DNA from 3 places in the Microbacterium dextranolyticum genome. Region 2 is predicted to be linked to each of the others. Evidence: predicted binding sites of a transcription regulator. Region 2 holds the regulator's gene; each other region holds the start of a gene.
The links. Region 2 encodes LexA, which represses DNA repair genes until DNA is damaged. Its sites were predicted from a motif close to TCGAACANNTGTTCGA; they were not measured.
Positions count from the first base shown of each region.

Region 1 (5,656 bases), 610 kb from region 2:
CCCAGCGTCGCCGAGATCGAGTTCGAGGACTGCACCTCGAAGCTCAGCGGCAGCGCGCCGTACTTGAGCTGGTCCGCCAGAGTTTTGGACGACTCCTGCGTGAACGAGCCGCTGATCTGCGGCTTGCCGTCGAGGATGACGCCGTTCATCGAGGGCGCGGAGATGACCTTGCCGTCGAGGACGAAGGCGAACTGGTTCTGGGGGGTCTTGCCGGCCTGCGTGAAGGCGTAGAGGCGCTGGCTGACCGCGCCGAACTTCTGCGTGCCGTCGGCGTTGAAGACGACGTTGACGACCCACTGGCCGTTCTGCGTGTTCATGCCGGCCGTCGCATCAGAGATCGACGAGCCGTCGAGTTCGACGGGGCCGAGGAGGTACTTCTCGGTGCCGGTCGGGCTGCACGCGATGAGCGGCTGGTCCTTCGGCTCGTTCGCGGGGTCATTGGCCTCGCTGGAGCAGTCGTAGGCGAGGAACTTGGCCTGCAGAGCCGGGGTCACCCAGTTCATGTCGCTGCCGTCGGTCGGCGCCGCCGTCGGCGTCGAGGGAAGACCCGGGTCAGGAGTCGGGTACGGCGTCTGGTTGCCGTCTTCGCCGACGAACGACGTGCTGGCGGCGGTCGTGTAGAGCACCGCTCGCAGCTGCATCTGAGCCGACGCGGTGATCCGATCGCGAGTCTCGTTGTCGGCCTGACCGGGAATCTGCACCACGATCTGGTTGCCGGCCTGCGTCGTGATGTCGGTCTCACCCACGCCCGACGCATCGACGCGCTGGCGGATGATGGATGCCGCCTGCGTCATCTGCTCGCTGGAGGGGGCAGATCCGTCGGGCGTCTTCGCCTCGAGGATGATCTGCGTGCCGCCTTCGAGGTCGAGGGCGAGCGCCGGGAGCCAGGAACTCGCCGGCTCGCCGCTGCCGTTCTTGAACACGTAGACGCCGAGGGCGTTGATGCCGAAGAGCAGCGCGACGACGGCGAGCAGCCCGGTCAGTGCACGCCAGGCTCGGCGCGCAGGGGTAGGAGAGGCCACAGGTGGTCAGCTTTCTCGATGTGCCGCACGAAGCGGGCAGGCTCAGGCCAGGGGCTTGTCTTCAGGCTTGGCGTCGGAGGCGGCGGCGCGATCGCGTGCCTGGTCCTCGCTCACCGAGGTGATCTCGCCGTCGGCGACATCGGCGACGTACTCCGCCTGGTCGGCCTCGGCTTCGATGAACTCGTCCTCGGTGACCGTACCCTCTTCTTCGTCGACGACGCGGAGAATGGCCTGGCTGTGCACCTCGACCTCGACACCCGGCGCCAGTGCGACGCGCGCGGACTTGGAGAGGTCCTCACCGTCGTACTCCACCAGCACGCCGTACAGCCCGCCCTGAAGAAGCACCTTGACGCCGGGAACCATCGCCCGCGCCTTCGCCTCCTGCTCCGACTTCATCTTGGCGGCCCGGCGACGCGAGCTCCAGAACATGAAGACGAGCAGACCCGCCATCGCGACGAGCAGGAGGATGTCCATGAGGTGACCTTTCGGGTGCACACCCGGCGTCGGGGCGCGGTCGGGCGTGGGGAAGACGGCAGAAGCCTTCAGTGATTATAGGACATCGAGTCTCAGCGCCTCGGACGGCGGCCTCACGCGCAGGTGCGCGTACGCCTCGGGAGTCGCCACACGGCCGCGCGGCGTCCGCCCGAGGAAGCCGATCCGCACGAGGTAGGGCTCGACGACGGACTCGATCGTCTCAGCCTCCTCACCCACCGTCACCGCGAGCGTGCTGAGACCGACCGGACCGCCGCGGAAACGGCGGACGACGGCATCCAGCACCGCTCGGTCGAGGCGGTCGAGGCCGATCGCGTCGACATCGTAGAGCTCCAGAGCGGCAGAAACGTCGCCCTCCGTCGCCGCCGCGTCCGATGCCCCGTGCACGATCACGTAGTCGCGGACGCGCCGCAGCAGGCGGTTGGCGATACGGGGTGTACCCCGCGAGCGGCGAGCGATCTCGTCGCGGGCGACGGGCGGCACATCGACCCCGAGGACGGTCGCCGACCGGGCGATGACGCGTTCGAGCTCGTCCGGCTCGTAGTACTCCAGATGCGCGGTGAAGCCGAAGCGGTCCCGCAGCGGATTGGGCAGCAGACCCGACCGCGTCGTCGCCCCCACGAGGGTGAAGGGGGCCAGGTCCAGCGGGATGCTCGTGGCACCGGCCCCCTTGCCGACCATGATGTCGATCCGGAAGTCCTCCATCGCGAGGTAGAGCATCTCTTCGGCGGAGCGCGCCATGCGGTGGATCTCGTCGATGAACAGCACCTCCCCCGGAACGAGGCTCGACAGAAGGGCGGCGAGGTCGCCGGCGTGCTGGATGGCGGGGCCCGACGACAGGCGCAGCGGCCGACCGCTTTCGTGGGCGACGATCATCGCCAGGGTCGTCTTGCCGAGCCCGGGCGGGCCGGACAGCAGGATGTGATCGGCGGGGCGCTGCTGGATGCGCGCCGCATCGAGCAGGAGCTGGAGCTGCCCGCGGACCTTCTGCTGACCGACGAACTCGGCCAGCGAGACCGGACGCAGCGCGCCTTCGACCGCCAGCTCGGTCTCGTCCTGCGCTTCGCGCGGATCGCGTGCGGAATCGTCAGCCACGCGCTTGCTCCGTCCGGCTCGGACCGAGGTGCGCCAGGGCGAGCTTCAGGAGCGCCGGCACCGAGGAGAGGTCGGCGGCCGTGGCATCCTCTGACACGTCGCGCACGGTCTCTGCGCTCACCCGCTCATTCCAGCCCAGAGCGATCAGCGCCGCGACGACTTGGGCTGCGATCGGCGCCGATGCCGCACCCGGCGTGCTCGCCCGGTGCGCCGCAGGCGCGGTGAGCTTGCCGGCCAGTTGTACGACGATGAGCTTCGCCGTCTTCGGCCCGATACCGGAGACGCGACGGAAGGGTGCGTCGTCTTCGGCGGACACCGCGTCGGCGATCTGCGCCACGGTCAGCGATGACATCACCCCGAGGGCCGACTTTGGCCCCACGCCCGACACGCTGAGCAGCAGGGCGAAGGTTTCGAGCTCGTCGCGCTCGGCGAAGCCGTAGAGCGAGAGGGCGTCCTCGCGCACGATGAGGTTCGTGTGCAGCATCGTCTCGTCGCCGAGGTGGAGCGAGCGAGCGACCTGCGCGGTCACCGCGACGGCGAACCCGACGCCGCCCACCTCGAGGATCACCGACTCGGCATCCACGTGCAGCACACGACCGCGCAGTGAGGAGATCATCCACACAGCCTACGAGCGGCTTCGGATCTTTGTTCGAGCGACACGCGCGGCGGGTGGGCTCGCTCATCCTCCATGCTCGGAAGATTTCGGGTCGCCTGCGGTCCCCCCGTGCCCATCCCCCACAGGTTCGGGGTCGCCAGTAGTCGTCCCCTCGCGGGTTCGGGGTCTCCTCCGGCCGCCACAAGCCACACGAGGCGACCAGAAGCGACCCCGAACTCGCAGGGTCACGCCGCGATGGGCCCCCTCACGCCCCACCTTCACTCCCTCACGAGTTCTGCGGCGCCCCTGGTCGCCCGCACCCATCCCCCGCGGGTTCGGGGTCGCCAGTAGTCGCTCTATCACGGGTGTGGGGTCTCCTCCGGTCGCCACAACCCACACGAGGTGACCAGAAGCGACCCCGAACCTTGTGGAGGATGCCCCGGAGTGGCACACCATGCGAGGTGCACGGAGCCCGCCCCGACGAAGCGTCGCGCCCACGGGAAGGGGATCAGCGACACGTGAGCGGCGACGCTCAGCGCCGGGCTGCGCGCTCCGCGTCCGCCCAGGCGCGCTGCGCGGGGGTCAGCGCGCCGGAGCCCGTCGACACCGACGGGTCACCCCGCCGCCAGGCGTGGCACAGCGCGATTGCCAGCGCGTCCGCGGCATCCGCCGGGTGCGGCAGAGCGTCCAGTCGGAGCACGCGCGCGACCATCGTCTGCACCTGACGCTTGTCGGCCGCCCCGTATCCGGTGATGGCGGCCTTGACCTCGGACGGGGTGTGCGTGTGCGCCGGCAGTCCCCGCTCGGCAGCCAGGAGCAGCGCGACCCCGCTCGCCTGCGCCGTGCCCATGACCGTCGAACGGTTCTGCTGTGCGAAGACGCGCTCGACCGCCACGACCTGGGGGCGATGCTCGTCAAGAACAGCCCTCAGCCCCGCAGCGATGACGGCGAGGCGCTCACCGACTGGCATCCCCGCGTCGGAGCGCACCACGCCCACGTGCACGAGCGACGCCGACCGGTCGGCCCGCACGTCCACGACGCCGACGCCGCAGCGGGTGAGTCCCGGGTCGATGCCGAGGACGCGAAGAGCGGATGCCACTCCCCTACGCTACGCGGCGGGGTGCGGCATCCGCTCCTGAAACGCGGGTGGGCGCCGGACGACGCCCCTGCGATCACTCGTCGTTCTCGAGCTCGGCCTGAACCTCGGCGGACAGGTCGAAGTTGCTGAAGACGTTCTGCACGTCGTCGCTGTCTTCGAGCGCATCGATGAGGCGGAAGATCTTGCGAGCGGTGTCGGCGTCGATCTCGACCTTGAGGTTCGGCACGAACTCGACGTCGGCGGATTCGTACTCGATACCGGCGTCGGTCAGCGCGCTGCGCACGGCGACCAGGTCGGATGCCTCGGTGACGACCTCGAAGCCCTGCGCGTGCGGCTCGATCTCCTCCGCACCGGCCTCGAGCGCCGCCATCATGACGTCGTCCTCGGTCGTGCCTTCTTCGGCGACGACGATGACGCCCTTGCGGGTGAAGTTGTAGGCAACCGACCCCGGGTCGGCGAGCGTGCCGCCGTTGCGGCTCAGAGCCGTACGCACCTCTGCGGCAGCCCGGTTCTTGTTGTCGGTCAGGCACTCGATCATCAGCGCGACACCGTTGGGACCGTAGCCCTCGTACATGATCGAGGAATACTCGACCGACTCGCCGCCGATCCCGGCACCGCGCTTGATCGCACGATCGATGTTGTCTTTGGGGACCGAGGTCTTCTTGGCCTTCAGGACGGCGTCGAACAGCGTCGGGTTGCCCTGCAGGTCAGCGCCGCCGAGCTTGGCCGCGACTTCGATGTTCTTGATGAGCTTGGCCCACGACTTGGCACGGCGAGAGTCGATGACCGCCTTCTTGTGCTTGGTCGTGGCCCATTTGGAGTGTCCGGACATGCGCTCCAGTTTACGGGGCCGCGTCGACGATCTTCGCGAGGGTGCGCAGGTTCCGTGTCGTCGTGCTCTTCTTGTAGGCGGCCTTGCCCAGAACCTTGCCGAACGGGGTGTCGAGCGTGCGCCCTTTCTCGGGGCTCCAGAAGACGACGCCGTGCCCGACCTGCACCGGATCCTCGGCCGGGTCGAGCCGCGCAGCGACGTCCGAGAGCGCGTCACGCACCGTCGCGTCGCTGCAGAACACGACGTACGGCTGTCGTCCGTCGTCCTCGGCGTCGAACGGGTAGGCTCCGAGCGCCGCATGCAGCTCATCGAGCGAGACGAGCACGATCCACGCGTCGTAGTCGAAGCGCTCCCGCAGCGCACGCTCGATCGTGGCCTTGAGAGCGGGTCTGTCCGCCGCGCGGGCGTCGGCGCGGAACCGCACGTTCCCGCTCGCCAGCACCGTCGTCACGTCGGTGAACCCGAGCTCCCGGAAAAGGGCGCTCAGGTCGGCGCTGCGAATGGTGATGCCGTTCACGTTG
Region 1 covers NZ_JAFBBR010000001.1:1,627,738-1,633,393, reverse strand. The annotation lists gene secD (protein translocase subunit SecD) at 1-1,022, opposite strand, end outside; gene JOE64_RS07500 (preprotein translocase subunit YajC) at 1,065-1,496, opposite strand; gene ruvB (Holliday junction branch migration DNA helicase RuvB) at 1,572-2,609, opposite strand; gene ruvA (Holliday junction branch migration protein RuvA) at 2,602-3,225, opposite strand; gene ruvC (crossover junction endodeoxyribonuclease RuvC) at 3,737-4,303, opposite strand; gene JOE64_RS07480 (YebC/PmpR family DNA-binding transcriptional regulator) at 4,377-5,135, opposite strand; gene JOE64_RS07475 (DUF1697 domain-containing protein) at 5,146-5,656, opposite strand, start outside.
Region 1: a site for LexA is predicted at 3,247-3,262, ahead of ruvA (Holliday junction branch migration protein RuvA). Genes of this name have one in related genera too.

Region 2 (5,656 bases):
CGAAGAAGGGCACTGACGTGTCGATGCGGCTCTGGCCGGTGCCATCGAGGTCGAGCTCGAGCTCGACCGTCGACTCACTCGTCGCACGGCGGATCGAGGCCGTGCGGGGGGCGGTGTCGGTCATGCCCTGAGTCTAGCGAGGCGAACGGATGCCCCGTGGTGTCGCGCGGGGCTGCTCCCACCGCCGACGCGCGCGCGAATCGGCCGCGGTCAGGTGTGCGCACCGCCCGGCCCGAGTGAGGCGAGCGCGTCGAGGAACGCGGTCGACTCGGCCTCGGTGCCCGCCGTGACGCGCAGACTACGCGGCAGCCCGACGTCGCGGATCAGCACACCTTGGTCGTAGAGCGCCTGCCACGTCGCTGCGGGGTCATCCACCCCGGCGAACAGCACGAAGTTCGTCCAGCTCTCGAACGGCTCGTAGCCGAGCGCGTCGAGCGTGACGGAGATGCGGTCGCGCTGGGCGACGATCTCGTCGACCGTCGCGAGCATCGCCGGCGCATGCCGCAGGGCGGCGATCGCCGCCGCCTGCGTGAGACCGCTGAGGTGATACGGGAGCCGCACGAGATGCAGCGCGTCGATCACGGCGGGATCGGCGGCGAGGTAGCCGACGCGGGCGCCCGCGAACGCGAACGCCTTGCTCATGGTGCGTGACACGACGAGCCGCTCGCGACCGGGGAGCAGGGTCAGGGCGGACCGGGAGTCGTGGGGCGCGAATTCCTGGTAGGCCTCGTCGACGATCACGATGCCATCGGTCGCCTCGTACACGGCCTCGATCACGTCGAGGCCCAAGGGCGTGCCGGTGGGATTGTTCGGCGCGCAGAGGAAGACGAGATCGGGATCCGCCTGCTCGATCTGACGGCGCGCGTCGTCGGCGTCGAGCGTGTAGTCGACGCCGCGCGTGCCGGCGATGTACTCCGCCCCCGTCGCCCGGGTCAGCAGAGGGTACATCGAATAGGTCGGCGCGAAGCCGAAAGCGGTCCGCCCCGGCCCTCCGAAGGCCTGCAGCAGGTGCTGCAGGACTTCGTTCGAGCCGTTGGCCGCCCAGATCTGGTCAGCGGCGAGCCCGTGCCCCAGGTAGTCCGCGAATCCCTCGCGCAACACGGTGAACTCACGGTCGGGATAGCGGTTCACCTCGCGCACGGCCCGTGCGATCGCATCCACGATGTCGTCTGCGACGTCTTCGGGGACGGGGTGGGTGTTCTCGTTGACGTTGAGGGCCACCGGCAGCGGGGCCTGGGGTGCGCCGTAGGGCTTCAGGCCGCGCAGATCGGGTCTCAGGGGGAGGTCATCCAGACTCGCACTCACAGCCCCATCGTAGAGCGGTGTCGGCGGGCCGGATGCTTCGGGTGACACGCCGGCGTACCGCCGCGTCAGCGCGCCGGAGCGTACTGCTGCGGGATGGCGATGCTCTCGCCGGCCTCGATGGCTCCGGACGGCAACGCGTTCAGACGCACGATCTCGTCCACGACGTCGCGCGGGTCGACGCCCGGCGCGACGTCCTGCGCGATCGACCACAGCGTGTCGCCGGGCATGACCGTCACGTGGGAGAACGTACCGGCAGGTGCGCCGTTCTCGTTCGACGCGAGCGCCCCGCCACTGGAGAGGATCACGACGCTCAGAGCGATCGCGGCGGGGACCGAGACGAGCATCGCCACGACACGACGACCGCGCGTCGTGAGACGCAGCCGCGTGGCGGGCACGCGGGTGGCCAGAGCGGGGTGTGCGGACATGTCGATGGTGGTCATGGTCCCTCCTCAGGGCGGTGCCTCGGATGTCGGGATCTTCGTGCCCGAACCTCGCGACGCGAGGATCAGGTCAGAAGTTCTGTTCCGAAGATATCTTCGATGTATCGGACTGTCAAGCGATCTCGAACTCGGAGGCGAATCGAAAGCGACACGCGGACGCCTGGCATCCGACGCCGTTCCGACCGGATACGGTTTCGATGACGACAGCACATCACCGACCTCCGACATTCGAAGAAGAGATCCATCGGAGGCGGACGATCCGTGAGGAGAACGCCATGGAGAAGCCGCAGACACGCCGGCGCAAGAGCCTGAGCGAGAAGCAGCTGGCGATCCTCGACGTGATCCAGCAGTCGATCTCACGGCACGGCTACCCGCCGAGCATGCGCGAGATCGGCGACGCGGTGGGGCTGAAGTCGCTCTCCAGCGTCACGCACCAGCTGAACCAGCTCGAGCTGAGCGGCTACCTGCGACGCGACGCCGGCAAGACGCGCGCCATGGAGGTCCTGATCGATCTGCCCGGCGCGGCGACCGAGAACCCGGCCGACCTGTCGCCGGCCCTCGGCGATGCGGCACTCGTGCCGCTGGTCGGCCGTATCGCGGCGGGCGTTCCCATCACCGCCGACCAGCAGGTCGAGGAGATCTTCCCGCTCCCCCGCCAGCTCGTGGGCAAGGGAGACCTGTTCATGCTCAAGGTGAGCGGGGAATCGATGATCGACGCCGCCATCTGCGACGGCGACTGGGTGGTCGTGCGCTCGCAGGCGACCGCCGACAACGGTGAGATCGTCGCCGCGATGCTCGACGGGGAGGCGACGGTGAAGACGTTCCGTCAGCGCGACGGCCACACCTGGCTGCTGCCGCGCAACAGCGCGTTCGAGCCGATCCTCGGCGACGAGGCGGTCGTTCTGGGCAAGGTGGTGGCGGTGCTGCGCGCCGTCTGAGCGCTGTCCGCGCCCGTCCGACACAATGTCGGTGTGACTGCCCGCACTCCGCGTCGCCCGCACGCACACCGCGCGGCGCCCGATCCACGCGACGCGCCTTCCGTACGTCGGCGAGTGGGCGCATGGCGCGCGTGGCTTTCGGCGATCTGCCTGATCGTCGCGGCGATCCTGGTCCCGGTGTCGATCGTCGGCGCCTGGGCGCGAGCGCAGCTGGTCGATGAGGATGCCTTCGTGGCGACCCTCGCGCCCCTGTCGTCCGACGCGGACGTTCGGCAGATGATCGTCGACGAGACCATGCGCGCGATCACCACCCAGACCGACTTCGGCGCGCTCACATCGGACGTCATCGACGCGGTGGCGTCGCTCGGGCTGCCGGCGAGCGCCGTGTCGGCGCTCGACCTTCTGAAAGAGCCCGCCGCCGCGGGGCTCGAGGGGATCGTCCGGCGCGGGATCACCGATGTCGTGGACTCGGATCGGTTCTCGGAGATCTGGGCGACGACGCTTCGCACGACCCATCGCGCGCTGGTCACGGCGGCGACCTCCGATGGCGGCGGCCTCGTCGTCCGCACCGAAGACGGTGTCGGCATCCAGATGGGCGAGATCGTCTCGCAGGTGCGGCAGGGCCTGCAGGCCCGGGATGCCCGCGTGGCGCGACTCATCCCCCAGGTCGATCACGTCATCGTCCTCGGCGACGGCCAGTCCCTGCAGCTGCTGCGCTCGGGGTACGGCCTCGTCGTCGCCGCGGGGTGGTGGCTGCCGTTCCCGACGATCGGCCTCTTCGTCCTCGGCGTGCTGCTCGCACGACGGCGCACGACCGCGCTGCTCGGAGCCGGCGTCGCGCTTCTGGTGGGCGGAATCGTGCTCGTCGCCGGCATCGCGATCGGCTCGGCCGCCGTCTCGACCGCCGCGTCCGGATCCGGCCTCTCCCCCGCCGGCCTCGGCGCCGTCTACGGGCTGCTCTCCGAGGCGCTCTCGCGCACCGCCGTCGTCACGGCGTTCGTCGGCGCCGTCGTGGCCGCGCTGGCGTGGTCGCGCAGCGGCGGGCGCACACCGTCACGATTGCGGATGAGCCTCGGTGCGCTGAACGCGGAGGCTCGGCGCGCACTCGCGCTGCGGGGTCTGGACACCGGAGCGTTCGGCGCCTGGCTTTTCCGGCATCCGACGGCGATCGGCGTGATGCTTCTCGTGCTCGCCATCGTCTGGCTCGCTCTGCTGCGCCCGCTCACCCTCGGCGACGCGGCGGGGGTCTTCGCCGTGCTCCTGATCACCTGGTGGCTCAGTGCACTTTTGCAGCGTCGCCCCGACGAGCGCGGCGACGACTCCGCGACCGAGCGGGGCTGAGGGCCAGGCAGGGGGCATCCGGGCACCCGAGAGATCGGGGCATCGGATGGCGACAGACACGAAAGGCGATGAACACGCGCCGTCGACGGATAGCGTGGAGTGATGGTCTCGGTGCATCCCTTCGGTTCTTGGCCGTCCCCGCTGTCGGCGCAGTGGGCCTCGTCCGCCGCCCCCCGATTCGAGGGCGCGGCATTCGTGGGCGACGAGATCTGGTGGGGCGAGTCGTTGCCCGCCGAGGGCGGCCGCACGACGGTTCGCCGCCGCACCGCCGCGGGCACCGTCGACACCGTGCTGCCGTCGCCGTGGAGCGCACGGTCGCGGGTGCACGAGTACGGCGGCGGCGCGTGGACGGCGACCGAGACGGGCATCCTGCTGTTCGTCGAGAAGACCGATCAGCGGGTGTGGGCCCTCGGCCCCGACGGAGTCCCCCGCGCACTCACGCCCGAGGATCCGGCGGCGCGCTACGGCGGCCTGCGCCGGCGGCACGGTGCCCTGCTCGCCGTCCTCGAGCGGGGCACCGACGGCATCCCCCATCGCGCGATCGTGCGCATCGCGATCGAGGGCCCCGAGCCACGGGTGACCGAACTGGTCTCGGGGAGCGACTTCGTCGCCCAGCCGGACCTCTCCCCGGACGGCACGCGGCTCGCGTGGGTCGCGTGGGACCATCCGCACATGCCGTGGGAGCGCACCGAGGTCCGGGTCGGCGTGATCGAGAACGGACGCGTCGCGGACGCGCGTGCCGTCACCTCCGGCGAGACATCGGCCCTGCAGCCGACGTGGCGCACGGACGATGAGCTCGTCGTCATCGATGAGCCGACAGGCCGATGGAACCTCTGGTCGGTCGAGGTCGGCGCCGACGACGGGCCATCGGCGACGCTGCACCCGCTCGCGCCGGCGGACGCCGACACCGGTGGCGGGCTGTGGGTGCTCGGGCAGCGCTGGTACGGCCTGCTCGGAGAAGGACGCCTCGCCGCGATTCGCACGAACGGCACCGACGCTCTCGTGATCGTCGACTCCGACGGCACGGTCACGCAGGTCGCTCTGCCGGCGTCGTCGCGCCTCGCGATCGACGACGCCCGCCCCGGCGCCGTCCTCGTCTCCGGCGCGGGACGGCAGGGCACCGGCATCTGGCTCGTGACCGCCGACGGCGAGGTCGCCCGGGTCGCCGGTGCGGACTCCCCGGAGGCCGACTGGATGCCCGTGGGAAGGCCGGTGACCTTCGCGGGACCGCACGGCGAGGTGCACGCCTATGACTTCGCTCCGACCCATCCCGACGTCCGCGCGCCCGAGGGCGAGCTGCCGCCCTACGTCGTCTTCGTCCACGGCGGGCCCACGGCGCACGTCGGCGGCATCGCCGATGCGAAGACGGCGTTCTTCACGAGCCGCGGAATCGGAGTCCTCGATGTGAACTACGGCGGATCCACCGGATACGGGCGCGCCTACCGCGAGCGCCTCGACGGGCAGTGGGGCATCGTGGACGTCGACGACGTCGCCGCTGCCGCATCGGGTCTCGCCTCCGCCGGACGAGCCGATGAGGACCGTCTGGCGATCGAAGGCGGCTCGGCCGGGGGCTGGACGGTGCTCGGTGCGCTCGTGCGCACCGACGTCTTCCGCGCGGGCATCTCACGCTAC
Region 2 covers NZ_JAFBBR010000001.1:1,013,063-1,018,718, reverse strand. The annotation lists gene hisB (imidazoleglycerol-phosphate dehydratase HisB) at 1-124, opposite strand, end outside; gene JOE64_RS04530 (histidinol-phosphate transaminase) at 211-1,305, opposite strand; gene JOE64_RS04525 (LysM peptidoglycan-binding domain-containing protein) at 1,371-1,745, opposite strand; gene lexA (transcriptional repressor LexA) at 2,021-2,683, shown strand; gene JOE64_RS04515 (hypothetical protein) at 2,717-4,024, shown strand; gene JOE64_RS04510 (S9 family peptidase) at 4,127-5,656, shown strand, end outside.

Region 3 (5,656 bases), 1.2 Mb from region 2:
TCCGAGTCGAAGTCGACGTCGATGTCGGGCTCTTCCTCGCGCATCGCCGAGAGGAACCGCTCGAACGGCAGATTGAAGAAGATCGAGTCGATCGCCGTGATGTCCAGCAGATAGCAGACCGCGCTGTTGGCCGCCGAGCCCCGCCCCTGGCACAGGATGCCTCGGCGCCGAGCCTCGGCGACGATGCCGTGGACGATGAGGAAGTACCCCGGAAAGTCCTTCTGCTCGATGACGCCGAGCTCTTTCTCGATGCGTGTACGACCGTCGTCGTCGAGGTCGGGATACTTCCGCGGCACGGCCTGCCACACGAGATGGCGCAACCACGACATCGGGGTGTGCCCCTCGGGCACGGGGAGTTTCGGCAGTGCCGGCTTCGCCCGGCGGAGGGGGAAGGCGAGCTCGTCGGCCAGAGACACGGTGCGCGCGATCGCCCCCGGATAGCGCCGGAACCGCCGCGCCATCTCGGCCCCCGAGCGCAGATGCGCGCTCGCGTGCGAGGGCAGCCAGCCGTCGAGCTCATCGAGACCCCGGTTCGCGCGGACCGCGGCGACCGCCGCGGCCAGGTGCACCCGCTCGGGCACCGCGTAGTGGACGTTGTTCGTCGCGACGATCGGCAGGCCCCGCTCCGCAGCGAGAGCGGCGAGCACGTCGTTGTCGCGCGTATCGGTGGGACCGCCGTGGTCGATGAGCTCGACGGTGACCGCCGCCTGACCGAAACGCTCGACGAGACGGTCGAGCGCGCGAGAGGCGGCGTTCGCTCCCCCCGTCGCGAGGGCCTGGCGCACGGCACCCTTCCGACACCCGGTGAGGATCGCCCAATGCCCATCGGCATGCTCGGCGAGGTCGTCGAGGTCGTAGCGGGGCCGCCCCTTCTCGCCGCCCGCGAGCTGGGCGTGCGTGATCGCCGCGGCGAGGCGATGGTACCCCTCCTCCCCCCGGGCGAGGACGAGCAGGTGCTCGGCGTCGGGATCGGCGGCACCGGAGCGGGAGGGCGCGGCCCCCGCGCGGGGTGCGACCCCGGCCAGAGCCGCGTCGGGCGAGCTCGCGAGCGAGAGCTCGGCGCCGAAGACGGTGGCCAGGGCGAGCTGCTCGGCCGCCTCGGCGAAACGGACGATCCCGTAGAAGCCGTCGTGATCGGTGACGGCGAGGGCATGCAACCCCAGGCGCTCGGCCTCTTCTGCGAGCTCCGCAGGAGAGGAGGCGCCGTCGAGGAACGAATACGACGAGTGGGCGTGCAGCTCGGCGTAGGGCACGACGTCGTCGGGGCGCTCGATCTTCGGTGCCCGGTAGGGCCCGCGCTTGCGCGAGAACGCCGGGCCGTCGCCGCCGTCGGGTTCGGTGCCCTGGCTGCTGAGCAGGCGTTCCATCTCAGACCAGGTCACCGACGGATTGTTGAATCCCATCAGTCGTACACCCCCTCCGCCTGCCAGACCCCTGCCTCGCACACGAGCAGCCACGCCCCCTGCATGTGGTCGACGATCTGGAATCGATGAGCCCATCGCGCCCGCTCGGGATCCCACCCGCGCTCGATCACGGGCCACGGCCCCGCCCATTGCCGGATGCCACGACGCTGCCCCGGTCCGGAGGCGCCCGGTGTCACGAGCCACACCGGCTCGGCGGTCACCTCACCCCGGGCATCCACGGCGACCATGTCGCCCTCGCCGTCGAGCACGGCGACGCTCAGCGCTCGCGGGAACACGCTCGCCGGCAGCGGCCCCGGCACGCTCCCCGGCCAGGGCCGCGCCGCGGCATCCGACGACACCCGCGCATCGCCCCAGGGCACGAGCTGCTGCCGCTCCGCAAGCCAGCGGCCGCCCCCGATCTCGGGGATCAGCACTCCCTGATGCCCGAGCATGGCCTGCACCCGGGACAGCGCGTGATGCACCCGTTCTTCCGGCCCCGAGCCGAACAGCCGCGCCGTGTGGTGCGCCGCGGCATCCACCCCCTCGGGTTCGATCCGCACGCTCGTGACCGCACTGCGGAGCCCTCCCGTCGCCGCGCCGCGGGGCGGGCGTGCCGCCCTCGACCCCGTCGGCGCGGTCGAGGCTGCCTGCTCGGCGAGCTGCCAGCGCACCCGGTCGACGATCGCCGCCGCATCGAAGGCCCCGGGGTGCAGCCAGACCCGATCGCTGCGATCGCCGTGCTCGCCGGTGAGCACGACGCGCAGCTCGGTGCACACGAGTCCCTGCGCCCCGAGCCGTGAGGTGAACTCCTCGGCCGGAAGACGCAGCCCGAACGCGATCTGATCCGCGAGAGCGACGGGGGGCTCGAACACGACCTCGCGATGCAGCTCGGGAGGCGGCACACGCGCGGTCACCGGGCGCGGATCGCGGCCGGTGACGAGAGCGTGCAGCCGGATGCCGGGCGCCCCGAATCTCTCCCCCAGCCGGTCGGCCCCGAGATCGGCGACCTCGCCCAGTCGCTGGACACCGAGTCGGGCGAACAACCCCGCGATCCCCGGGGTCTCACCTTCGAGCACACCGACCGACAACGGCGCGAGGAAATCTGCTGCGCCCCCTTCGGGCACGATGCGCACGGGGTCGGCCGCACGCGTGCCGACGCGAGCGACCTGCTCGGCGGTGAACGCACCGTCGGCCACCCCGACGCGGACGTCGTCGATGCCGAGCGCGACCACGACCCCGGCGAGCACGGTCGCCGCGGCCGCTTCGGACCCGTAGTACCTGGCCGGCCCCTTCGCCTGCAGCGCGCACAGGCCGGGATGGATCAGCTGCACGCCGGGGGCCGCCTCTTCGATGCCCGCGATCACGGGGGCGAAGACCCGATGGTCGCGCACCGGGTCATCCGTCACCACGATCAGTTGCGGGCACCGCGCCTGCGCATCGCGTCGACGCTGCCCCCGGCGCACCCCCTCTGCGCGCGCCGCCGCAGAGCAGGCCATCACGACGCCCTTCGCGAAAACGGCGATCGGCGCGGCGGGATCGGGGGGATCGTCGCCGTCGCGCGCGAGCGCGACGATCGGCCAGTCCGGCACCCAGACGACGAGACTGCGCGGCGGGAGGTCCGGCGCGACGGCGACGCCCATGCTCACACCGCCCGGGCCATCGGAACGGATCCCGTGAACGGGACGGGGCGCGCCGCGGCATCCCACCCCCGCTCCACGGGGGCGACGGCGCCGTCGGCGTCCGGCAGCAGCACCCGGCCCGTCCGCGGCGCGGGAAAGCGCCGGCTGGTCACCGTGATGGTCAGCTCACGACCGGAGAGTAGGCCGTACCCGTCGCCGAGGCCCGTCCATGACGGATCCCCCACGTCGATCATGGCCTCGGTCTGCGGCCAGGGCCCCTGCACGAGCAGCACCGCTTCACGCTCGCGCATGCGGGCGGCCAGGCGCGCGATGTCGCCGTCCGTCGCCCGTGCGGGTGGACGGACCGCCACGACCGGCAGCACATCGGCGATCGCCGAGGTCACCGCGAGCCATCGCTCGCCCGGATCGGGGACGATGACCAACCGCGACAGATCGACCCCCGCCGCACGAGCCGCCTCGACCCCCAGATGCGGCATGCCCACGGCGGCGCACCAGGCGCCGTCCTGCGACGGCCGGGCGAACAGCGCGAACAGGAGCGAGGTCGAGCGCCCGAGGGAGTACGACGCGCCGGGCCGCAGACCGCCGCCGGGCAGTAGGGCGGCGAGGGCACGGGGAACAGGCAGCACCGGCGTCTCGAGACGCCGCCCCTGCATCCGCTGCATCTGGGCGCGGAGGGTGCTCACGGTGTCGGCGACATCCGCGGCAGCGACATTCCCCACGATCGGCCTCACTTCATCAGATTAGAACTTTTGTTCTAATCTCTCAATCCAGTGAGTTCGAAGATAGCCACGGCATCCGACATCGCTCTCAGCCGCGTGCGCGCCTCACTTCCCGTCGCGAAACCGCGCTTGTGTCACGCAAAAGAGCCCCAAAGCGTACACACGGGAGGTCTCGCGGGGAATCCGCACCCCGAGACGGACGAGGCAGACGAGACAGACAGAGGTCAGCGCGGGGGCGCACCAAGCGGGTCAGACGCGGCAGACGCGGCAGGCGCGAGGGGCGCGCCAAACGCGACAGACACGCCAGGCGCGGGTCAGGCGGCGAGCGAGAGGTAGGGCTCCCACGCGGGGTCGGAGCGCTCCGTGCCGCGCACGGTCCACTGCGTGCCGCGCGGCGGCTGCGGCGTCCACCGCAGCTCCCAGTTCATCTCCTGCGGCGTGCGGTCGCCCTTCACGTTGTTGCAGCGCAGGCACGCCGCGACCAGGTTCTCCCACGAGTCCGCTCCCCCGCGCGAGCGCGGCAGCACGTGATCGATCGTGGTCGCCCCCTTTCCGCAGTACGCGCAGCGGTTCCCGTCGCGACGGAGCACGCCGCGGCGGGTCACCGGCACGCGCCGCGCCCCGGGAACCCGCACATAGCGGGTGAGCACGATCACGGCGGGTCGGTCGACGTGACCGCGGATACCCCAGACCGGGCTCTCGTCGATCCGCTCGATGACGGTCGCCTTCTCGTTCATGACGAGCACGAGGGCCCGCTTGAACGACACGACGGCCAGGGGTTCGTATCCGGCATTCAGTACCAGGGTGCGCATGCGTGTGTCCTCTCGAACGGCCGTGACGGCTTCAGCGGCCTTTTCGGTGCGAGATCGCAGACGTCTCAGAGGGTGCAGGCACGAAAAAAGGCGCTGTCATGAAGACAGCGCCTTGATGTCACCGCGAAGGTCGCGGCAGTCGTGTACCCGATGCCGAAGGACATAGCGGCCGGAGGCGTTCCGGCAGAGGGCATCCATGGTGCGGATGCGGTCTCCTGCGATGTCCATCGACTCCCCCTCGGCTTCTGCGAGCGTCGGGATCAGAGTAGTACAGGCGGCAGACGGTTCGGCGAAAAGCAGATGAACGGATGCCCGTGTCGCCACAGGCATCCGTTCATCACGTCGTTCTCGGACCGGAGGGTCAGCGGACGTTGGCGGCGAGCCAGTCCTCCGCGTAGATCCACGAACCGTTGACGTAGATCTCGAGGTGCAGATGCGTGCCGAATGCGCGGCCCGTGTCGCTCACCTGTCCGATGATCTGACCGGCGCGAACGGTGTCGCCGACCGCGACGCGACGCGATCCGTAGAGCATGTGGGCGTAGAGCGAGGTGACGCTCTGACCGCCGACGTTGTGGGCGATCTTGACGTACACGCCCCAGCCGGGGCCGTCCTCGTCGGAGGCGACGACGACACCGTCGGCGATCGCGTAGATGGGGGTGCCGCGGGCGACCATGTAGTCGGTTCCCTTGTGGCCCGCGTACGGCTCACCGAAGTGGTCGAAGTACGGCAGGGGGCGCACGACGGATCCCGCAGGGGCGATCGTCTCGGCGAGCGATCCCGAGTACGTCGATCCCGAAGTGGACCCCGAGCTCGCGCTGGCGGTCGCGCTGGCGGCGGCCGCGGCGAGGCGGGCGGCTGCGGCAGCCTTGGCCGCCTCCTCGTCCTTCTTCGCCTGGATCTCTTCGGGGGTCGTGGCCGAGTACGAGCCGCGCGCGAGGGCCGCGGGGGTCGCCTCGGAGGCGACGACCAGCGACTGGGCGTTCTCGGCGGCGACCTGCTGCATCGTCGTCACAGCCGCCTCGGCCGGCACGGTGCCCGCAGCGGTTACGGCGGCGGGCACGGCGACCGTGGCCACGAGACCC
Region 3 covers NZ_JAFBBR010000001.1:2,163,806-2,169,461, forward strand. The annotation lists gene JOE64_RS10000 (error-prone DNA polymerase) at 1-1,403, opposite strand, end outside; gene JOE64_RS10005 (DNA polymerase Y family protein) at 1,403-3,043, opposite strand; gene imuA' (DnaE2-dependent mutagenesis accessory factor ImuA') at 3,046-3,762, opposite strand; gene JOE64_RS10015 (HNH endonuclease) at 4,077-4,574, opposite strand; gene JOE64_RS10020 (peptidoglycan DD-metalloendopeptidase family protein) at 4,936-5,656, opposite strand, start outside.
Region 3: a site for LexA is predicted at 3,785-3,800, ahead of imuA' (DnaE2-dependent mutagenesis accessory factor ImuA'). Genes of this name have one in related genera too.